DNA from 2 places in the Streptomyces sp. NPDC057253 genome. Region 2 is predicted to be linked to the other one. Evidence: riboswitches for the same ligand, from Rfam matches in the RefSeq annotation. Region 2 holds a riboswitch; the other holds the start of a gene.
The links. Region 2 has a riboswitch for thiamine pyrophosphate ahead of ACFULQ_RS24315 (thiamine ABC transporter substrate binding subunit). Riboswitches for the same ligand answer to the same signal wherever they lie in the genome.
Positions count from the first base shown of each region.

Region 1 (4,386 bases), on a different contig from region 2:
CTCGGCGTGGGTGGAGCGGCCTATGAGGACGTCGTCGCCGAGGATCGCCCGGGCGGCGGGGACGGGGAGGTCGCCCTGCCCCAGATGGAGTACGTCGGCGCCGGCCGCGTGGGCGACGTCGGCCCGGTCGTTGACCGCGAGGAGCTTGCCGTGGCGGGCGCAGGCGTCGGCGAGGACCTTCAGGTGTTCCAGCTCCTCGGCCGCCTCCATGCCCTTGTCCCGCAGCTGCACGATGTCGACGCCGCCGGCCAGGACGGCGTCGAGGAACTCGGCGAGGTCGCCCTGGCGCTTGCGGGCGTCCGTGCACAGGTAGACGCGGGCGTCGGCGAGCTGGGCGCGGGCGGTGTCGGGCATGCGTGAGTCTCCCCCGGGTTCGGTGGTGTACGGGCCGTGCTCGACCGCGGCCGCGGCCCCGGCGGGCCCGGCCCGTACGCCGGTGCTGTCAGGTCAGACGGCGAGCGCCTGGGCCCGGCGCTTCACCTCCGTGCCGCGATTCTCGCTCAGGGCCTGTGCGGGGGTGCCGGGCAGGCTGTCGTCGGGGGTGAAGAGCCACTCCAGCATCTCTTCGTCGGTGAAGCCGTCGTCCCTCAGGAGCGTCAAGGTGCCGGACAGGCCCTTGACGACCTTCTGCTCGGCCCCGTCGATGAAGGCGGCGGGGACGTGCAGCGCGCGGTTCTCACCACGGCGTACGGCGATGAGCTGGCCCTCCTTGACCAGCTGCCGCACACGCGTCACCTCGACGTCCAGCATCTCTGCGATATCGGGGAGGGTGAGCCAGGCGGGGACGAGAGCATCGATTTTTGCGTCAATCTCGGTCACGGGATTAAGCGTGCCATCCCGCACTGACAGTCGGAAGCCGGGGCGCCTCCGGCGGGGGAACGGAGGGCAGGATTCCCTGGTGACGACCGCACCGTGTCGTACGCCGTCGCCGTCCTACGCCGTCGCCGCCTTCAGCGGTCGCGCCGGGTCCGTCAGCAGCTCCGGGTCCATCTCCGCGGCCGCCTCGATCAGCCGGCGGCCCTGGGCCAGGTCGCGGGGGCGGCCCACCGCCAGAAGGGCGACCAGGCGGTTCTCGCGCAGCCAGCACACCGACCAGGCGGGGCCGGACGGATCGCCGCGCCACAGGGTCGTGTCGGCGGACGCGTGGTGGCCGGCGTACTGGACGAAGCGGCCGAACTGCTCGGACCAGAAGTACGGGACCGGGTCGTAGACCGCGGAGGTCTCGCCCAGGATCGCGGCGGCGACCGTGCGGGGTCCCTGGAGGGCGTTGTCCCAGTGGTGGACCATCAGCCGCTCGCCGTAGCGCCCCGAGGGGAAGGAGGCGCAGTCGCCGACCGCGTGGACGTCCGGTGCGGAGGTCCGCAGCCGCTCGTCGGCGACGACCTCGCCGTGCGCACCGAGCTCGATGCCGGATCCGGCCAGCCAGGCCGTGGCGGGCCGGGCGCCGATGCCGACCACGACGGCTCCCGCGGCCACCCGGGAGCCGTCGTCCAGGACGACCTCACCGGGCTCGACGCGCACCACGCGCGCGTGGGTGCGCAGATCGGCCCCCGCGTCGGCGTACCAGGACGTCATCGGCGCGGCCACCTCGGCGGGCAGCGCGCCCGCGAGCGGACGGTCGGCGGCCTCCACGACCGTCACCGCGCAGCCCGCCTCGCGCGCGGCGGTGGCGAACTCGGCGCCGATCCAGCCCGCGCCGACGACCACGATGTCGTGCTGGCGGGCGAGCACGGGGCGCAGCCGCTCGGCGTCGTCCAGGGTGCGCAGCAGATGCACGCCGGGCACGCCCTCGGTCCCGGGCAGCCGGATCGGTTCGGCGCCGGTGGCGAGGACCAGGACGTCGTACGGCACGACCCCGGCCTCGGTGTCCAGTTCGTGCGCGTCGGGGCGCACGCCCAGCGCCTCGCGGCCGAGCAGCAGTTCGATGCCGAGGGCCTCGAAGTCCACGTCGAAGGCGGAGCCCTCGGCCTTGCCCAGCAGGACCGCCTTGGAGAGCGGGGGACGGTCGTAGGGCTGATGGGGTTCCGCGCCGATCACCGTGACGGTGCCCTGGAAGCCCTGTTCGCGCAGGGCGACCGCGGTCTGCACGCCGGCCATGCCCGCCCCGACCACGACCACCCGCCGCTGCGCCTGCGTCTGCTCGGTCATTTGATCACCCTAGCCACCTGACGAACAGTCAGTCAGGAGTCGTGCCGAGTGACCTGCTCCACAACGCTGGTCCCACTGCCGGACTGCGACTCCCACTCCCAAGTCTCCTCCAGCCGCACCCGGCCGTCGGGAAGGTCCACGACCGTGGAGACGCAGTGCCCGCAGGACGTCGTCCGGTCGTGCTTGAGCTGGACGTAGCGGAAGTCGAGGCGGTCCCCCGCGCGCGTGCCGACCAGATGCCCGCGTACGACGTCCCCGCCCGTGTACTCGGCCCAGATCTCCCCGTCCTTCTCGTGGTACATGAACCGGGTCCTGGTGCCCACCTGACCTGGGGCCTGGTCGGCGACAGGGGCGAGAACGAGACCGTCGAGCGAGCGCGCCACGAAAAGAGGCTCCCTTACTGAGACATACGACGTCGGGCTAGGGTGGCCAACGTAGAGCACTCGCGGGAGCCCGGACGCACCGGGCTGAGAGGGAGGCTGGCCGGCCTCCGACCGTACGAACCTGATCCGGGTCATGCCGGCGAAGGGAGGGGCTGGACGCCCATGTCCTCACGTACGTCAGACGTCCTCGTCGTCGGGGGCGGAATCATCGGCCTGGTCACGGCCTGGCGGGCCGCGCAGCGCGGTCTCCGCACGGCGGTCGTGGACCCGGAACCGGGCGGCGGAGCCGCCCGGGTGGCCGCCGGGATGCTGGCCGCCGTCACCGAACTGCACTACGGCGAGCAGACCCTGCTCGGCCTGAACCTCGCCTCGGCCCGCCGCTACCCCGACTTCGCGGCCGAGCTCACCGAGCTGACCGGGCACGACCTCGGCTACCGCCGCTGCGGCACGCTGGCCGTGGCGCTGGACGCCGACGACCGCGCCCATCTGCGCGAACTGCACGCGCTCCAGCGGCAGTCGGGCCTGGAGTCGGAGTGGCTGTCGGGGCGCGAGTGCCGCCGTCTGGAGCCGATGCTCGCGCCGGGGGTGCGGGGCGGGCTGCGGGTGGACGGCGACCACCAGATCGATCCGCGCCGCCTCACGCGCGCGTTGCTGGCCGCGTGCGAGCGGGCCGGTGTGGTGTTCCACCGCGCGTGGGCACAACGCCTGCGGGTCGCCCGGGACCGGGCCGCCGGGATCACCATGACGGACGCCGAGGAACTGGACGCGGGCCAGGTGGTGCTCGCCGCCGGGAGCCTCAGCGGCCGTCTGGAAGGCGTCCCCCAGGCCCTCCTGCCCCCTGTGCGGCCCGTGAAGGGCCAGGTGCTGCGCCTGACCGTGCCGCCCCGGTACGCGCCGTTCCTGAGCCGTACCGTGCGGGCCGTGGTGCGCGGCAGCCAGGTCTATCTCGTGCCGCGCGAGAACGGCGAGCTGGTGATCGGCGCGACCAGCGAGGAGCTGGGCTGGGACACGACGGTGACCGCGGGCGGGGTGTACGAACTGCTGCGGGACGCGCACGAACTGGTCCCCGGCATCACCGAGCTGCCGCTGACGGAGACGCGCGCGGGCCTGCGTCCGGGCTCCCCCGACAACGCGCCGCTGCTCGGCCCGACGCAGCTGCCCGGCCTGCTGCTCGCCACCGGGCACTACCGCAACGGCGTGCTGCTGACGCCGGTCACCGGGGACGCCATGGCGCACGTCCTGACCACCGGTGAACTCCCGGAGGTGGCCCGCCCGTTCACCCCGGGGCGGTTCCTGGAGCGGGTGGAGCAGCCGGCATGAACATCTCCGTCAACGGGGAGCCGCGCCGGTTCGCTCCCGGCACGGCTCTCGACACCGTCGTACGGGCCCTGACCCCGGCGCCCTCCGGGGTCGCCGCCGCGCTCAACGAGACCGTCGTCCCGCGCGCGCAGTGGTCCTCGACGCCCCTCGCCGAGGGAGACCGCGTGGAAGTCCTCACCGCCGTCCAAGGAGGCTGACCCATGGCCGACGATCCCTTCGTCATCGGCGGTACGTCCTTCTCGTCCCGGCTGATCATGGGCACGGGCGGGGCGCCCAGCCTGGACGTCCTGGAGCGGGCGCTGGTCGCCTCCGGGACCGAGCTCACGACGGTCGCGATGCGGCGGGTGAACCCCTCGGTGCACGGCTCGGTGCTGTCCGTCCTGGAGCGGCTCGGCATCCGGGTCCTGCCCAACACGGCGGGCTGCTTCACGGCCGGCGAGGCGGTTCTCACGGCCCGCCTCGCGCGCGAGGCGCTCGGCACCGAGCTGGTCAAGCTGGAGGTCATCGCCGACGAGCGCACCCTGCTGCCGGACGG
Region 1 is NZ_JBHUXV010000163.1:10,882-15,267, forward strand. Features, by position in the region: gene thiE (thiamine phosphate synthase) at 1-354, opposite strand, end outside; gene ACFULQ_RS44185 (Rv2175c family DNA-binding protein) at 448-819, opposite strand; gene ACFULQ_RS44190 (NAD(P)/FAD-dependent oxidoreductase) at 934-2,148, opposite strand; gene ACFULQ_RS44195 (hypothetical protein) at 2,181-2,531, opposite strand; TPP riboswitch at 2,584-2,696, shown strand; gene thiO (glycine oxidase ThiO) at 2,694-3,851, shown strand; gene thiS (sulfur carrier protein ThiS) at 3,848-4,048, shown strand; gene ACFULQ_RS44210 (thiazole synthase) at 4,052-4,386, shown strand, end outside.
Region 1: it holds a riboswitch for thiamine pyrophosphate, as region 2 does, so the genes downstream of both, thiO (glycine oxidase ThiO) here and ACFULQ_RS24315 (thiamine ABC transporter substrate binding subunit) in region 2, are expected to answer to the same signal.

Region 2 (4,386 bases):
TGACCGTGCGCCAGGCCGTGAGCCGGGACGCGCCCAGCATCCTCGCGGCCTCCTCCTGCCGGGGGTCCAGCTGCGCCCACAGCCCGCCGACGGTCCGTACGACGACCGCGTAGTTGAAGAAGACGTGCGCGAGCAGGATCGCCCACACCGTGGTGTCCAGCCGTACGCCCCACCACTCGTCCAGCAGACCGCCGCGGCCGACGAGCGCCAGGAAGGCCGTACCGACCACGACCGTCGGCAGCACGAAGGGCACGGTGACGACGGCCCGCAGGATCTGCTTGCCGGGGAAGTCGAAGCGCGCGAAGACGTACGCGCCGGGGAGCGCGACCAGCAGCGTGAGCGCGGTGGAGACGAGCGCCTGCCAGGTGGTGAACCACAGGACGTGCCGGATGTCCGACTGGGTGAGGACGTCGGTGATCCGGCCCAGCTGCCAGGTCCCGTCCGTGTCGAGGCCGCGCTTGACGATCGCGGCGACGGGCCAGGCGAAGAAGACAGCGAAGAACGCGACGGGCACGGCCATCAGGCCGAGCCGTGCCGCCGCGCCCCTCCGGCTCACCTGAGGACGAGCGAGGTCCACGACTTGACCCAGTCGTCACGGTGTTCGGCGATCTTCGCCGGGTCCATGGTCTCGGGATCCTTGGCCTGCGGACCGTACTCGGTGAACTCGGCCGGCACCGAGGCACCCTCGACCACCGGGTAGACGAACATGTTGAGCGGCATGTCCTGCTGGAACTCCTTGGTGAGCAGGAAGTCCAGGAACGCCTTGCCGCCCTCGGCGTTCTTCGCGTTGCTCAGCAGCCCCGCGTACTCGATCTGCCGGAAGCAGGTGCCGTCGGCGACCCCGGTGGGCGCGGTCTTCGGCTTGGGGTCGGCGTAGATCACCTCGGCGGGCGGCGAGGAGGCGTAGGAGACGACGAGCGGCCGGTCGGCCTTGGCCTTCTTGCCGCCGGCCGAGCCGGAGAACTCCTCGTTGTAGGCCTGCTCCCAGCCGTCGACGACCTTGACGCCGTTGGCCTTGAGCTTCTTCCAGTAGCCCTGCCAGCCGTCGTCCCCGTACTTCGCGGCGGAGCCGAGGAGGAAGCCGAGACCCGGCGAGGAGGTGGAGGCGTTCTCGGTGACGAGGAGGTTCTTGTAGGCGGGCTTGATCAGATCGTCGTACGACGTCGGCGGCTGGAGCTTGTGCTCGGTGAAGTACGCCTTGTCGTAGTTGACGCAGATGTCACCGGTGTCGATGGGCGTGACCTTGTCCCCGTCGACGCGGTACCCGGCCTTGACGGTGTCGGCGCCCTTCGCCTCGTACGACTGGAAGAGGCCGTTGTCGAGCGCCCGGGAGAGCAGGGTGTTGTCGACGCCGAAGAAGACGTCTCCCTGCGGGTTGTCCTTGGTGAGGATGGCCTTGTTGACGGCCTGCCCGGCGTCGCCGTCCTCCAGGACCCTGACCTTGTAGCCGGACTTCTTCTCGAAGTCGGCGAGGACGCCCTTGGAGACGGCCCAGGAGTCATGGCTGACGAGGGTGACGGTCTTGGCGCCGGAGCCGGAGCCGGAGCCCGACCCGGAGCCGTCGTCGGAGGATCCGCACGCGGACAGCGTGACGAGACCGAGGCCGACGACGGCAGCGAAAAGCTTCTTGTTGTTCACGGTGATGACCGAACTTCCTACCCAGAATGACCTGGGCGAGGTTCAGAGGGTCTGCGGCCCGATTGCCGCACTCTCAGCGCTGTGGCGCTCCCCTGTCGGATATGAAGGTGTACGTACGGTCGCCAGACTACCGCTCGGTGGCCGCGAGCTGGCCACAGGCCCCGTCGATCTCCTGGCCACGGGTGTCCCGGACGGTGACGGGCACTCCGTGCGCGGCGATCGCCTCGACGAAGGCCTTCTCGTCCTCGGGCCGCGAGGCGGTCCACTTCGAACCCGGGGTGGGGTTCAGCGGGATGAGATTGACGTGTACGGGCTTGCCCCGGAGCAGCCGTCCGAGCCGGTCACCGCGCCAGGCCTGGTCGTTGATGTCCCGGATGAGGGCGTACTCGATGGAGAGCCGCCGCCCGGACCGCTCGACGTACTCGAACCCGGCGTCGAGGACCTCGCGCACCTTCCACCGCGTGTTCACCGGGACGAGGGTGTCGCGCAGCTCGTCATCGGGGGCGTGCAGGGAGATCGCGAGCCGGCACTTGAAGCCCTCGTCGGCGAACCGGTGAATGGCGGGCACGAGTCCGACGGTCGAGACGGTGATGCCGCGCTGGGACAGCCCGAGGCCGTCCGGGGCGGGGTCGGTGAGCGCGCGAATGGCGGTGACGACCCGCTTGTAGTTGGCGAGCGGCTCGCCCATCCCCATGAAGACGATGTTGGAGAGCCGCGCGGGCCCGCCCGGCACCTCCCCGTCCCGGAGCGCCCGCATCCCGTCGACGATCTGGTGCACGATCTCGGCGGTGGACAGATTGCGATCGAGCCCCGCCTGCCCGGTGGCGCAGAAGGGACAGTTCATCCCGCACCCGGCCTGGGAACTGATGCACATGGTCACCCGGTCCGGGTACCGCATCAGCACCGACTCCACGAGCGTCCCGTCGAACAGCCGCCACAGCGTCTTGCGCGTGGTCCCCTGGTCGGTCGACAGATGCCGTACGACGGTCATGAGCTCGGGAAGCAGCGCCTCCTGGAGCTTGCCGCGCGCACCGGCGGGGATGTCGGTCCACTCCGCCGGGTCGTGCGCGTACCGCGCGAAGTAGTGCTGCGAGAGCTGCTTGGCCCGAAACGGCTTCTCCCCGATCCCGGCCACTACCTCCTTGCGCTCGGCAGGAGTGAGATCAGCGAGATGCCGCGGCGGCTTCTTGGCTCCGCGGGGGGCGACGAAAGTGAGTTCTCCGGGCTTCGGCATAACCCATCCAGTGTCGCAGATCCTCGCCCGGTACCCAGGCCACAGCGGGGTGGGGGTGGTCACCTGTGGGTGCAGACTGCCGGCGTTGATCGGCCTCGGACGGCCCAAGGGCTTGCCAAAGCGGTGGGATGATCGCTCCGGAGGGGTGCGAGTGGACATGCTTGAGCTGATGGAGTGGCTGGCCGAGCACGGCGTCACGACCGTCGTCAAGGTCGACGGTGACCGCATGGTTGAGCGACGGGCAGCATGGATGGTCATCGTCAGCGGTGGGGCACTCGGCAAGGACTCGTTCTTTCGTGCCGATCTGGCCACCCCGGAAGCATGCCTTGACTCTTTGCTCGCCCACCTGGAGGGCAAGGGGCTACTCCCGTTCGCATGATCAGCATGTCCTACAAGCGACAACAGGATCCCTGCGAGCACCGGGATCGGCGCAGGCCGGACGTCCGCCTGACCGGGTGCGCTCCCCGGCGCGGACTACGGGTGCGCCGGGGAGCGGCCGGACGCTGAGGCCGGCCCGCCGGGTTCAGGAACGGATGAACGCAAGGATGTCCGGGTTGAGGACCTCTGGGTGCGTGGACAGCATCCCGTGCGGATAGCCCTCGTAGGACTTGAGGGTCCCGTTCTTCAGAAGCTTGACCGTCAGGGGTGCCGAGTCGTCGTACGGGACGACCTGGTCGTCGGTGCCGTGGCAGACGAGGACGGGCACCTCGATCTGCTTGAGGTCCTCGGTGAAGTCGGTCTCGGAGAACGCCTTGACGCATTCGTAGTGGGCGTTCGCCGCGCCCATCATTCCCTGGCGCCACCAGTTGTCGATCAAACCCTGTGACACCTGCGCTCCGGGACGGTTGAAGCCGTAGAAAGGCCCCGAGGGAATATCGATGAACGTCTGAGCCCGGTTGCCGGCAACGCCCTCCCGGAAGCCGTCGAAGACCTCCATCGGCAAGCCGCCCGGGTTGGCCTCCGTCTTCAGCATCAGCGGTGGCACCGCGCCCACCAGGACCGCCTTTGAGACACGGCCGGGTTTGACGTGGGCGACATAGCGGGCGACCTCGCCACCGCCGGTGGAGTGGCCGATGTGCACGGCGCCCCGCAGATCGAGGGCGTCGGTCAGAGCGGTCACGTCCGCGGCGTAGGTGTCCATGTCGTGGCCGGTCGCCGTCTGGGTGGAGCGTCCGTGGCCACGGCGGTCGTGGGCGATGACTCGGTAGCCCTGCGCCAGGAAGAACAACATCTGGTTGTCCCAGTCGTCGGCGCTCAGGGGCCATCCGTGGTGGAGGACGATCGGCTCGCCGTCGCGTGGACCCCAGTCCTTGTAGAAGATCGTGGTGCCGTCGTCGGTGGTGACTGTACCCATTGCAGATCCTCCGCTGGTCCAGGCGCACCCCAGCCACGGATCAATGAGTGGGGGGTACGCGGGACTTCACGCCCAGCGGGCGCGGCCCGGATGTACGGCCCACAGTACGCCCTGTCCCTGCGGGCCACATCCGCAGCTTGTCGACCATCGCCAAGTCCCG
Region 2 is NZ_JBHUXV010000045.1:37,319-41,704, forward strand. Features, by position in the region: gene ACFULQ_RS24310 (ABC transporter permease) at 1-520, opposite strand, end outside; gene ACFULQ_RS24315 (thiamine ABC transporter substrate binding subunit) at 553-1,638, opposite strand; TPP riboswitch at 1,635-1,742, opposite strand; gene rlmN (23S rRNA (adenine(2503)-C(2))-methyltransferase RlmN) at 1,766-2,872, opposite strand; gene ACFULQ_RS24325 (hypothetical protein) at 3,030-3,251, shown strand; gene ACFULQ_RS24330 (alpha/beta fold hydrolase) at 3,396-4,226, opposite strand.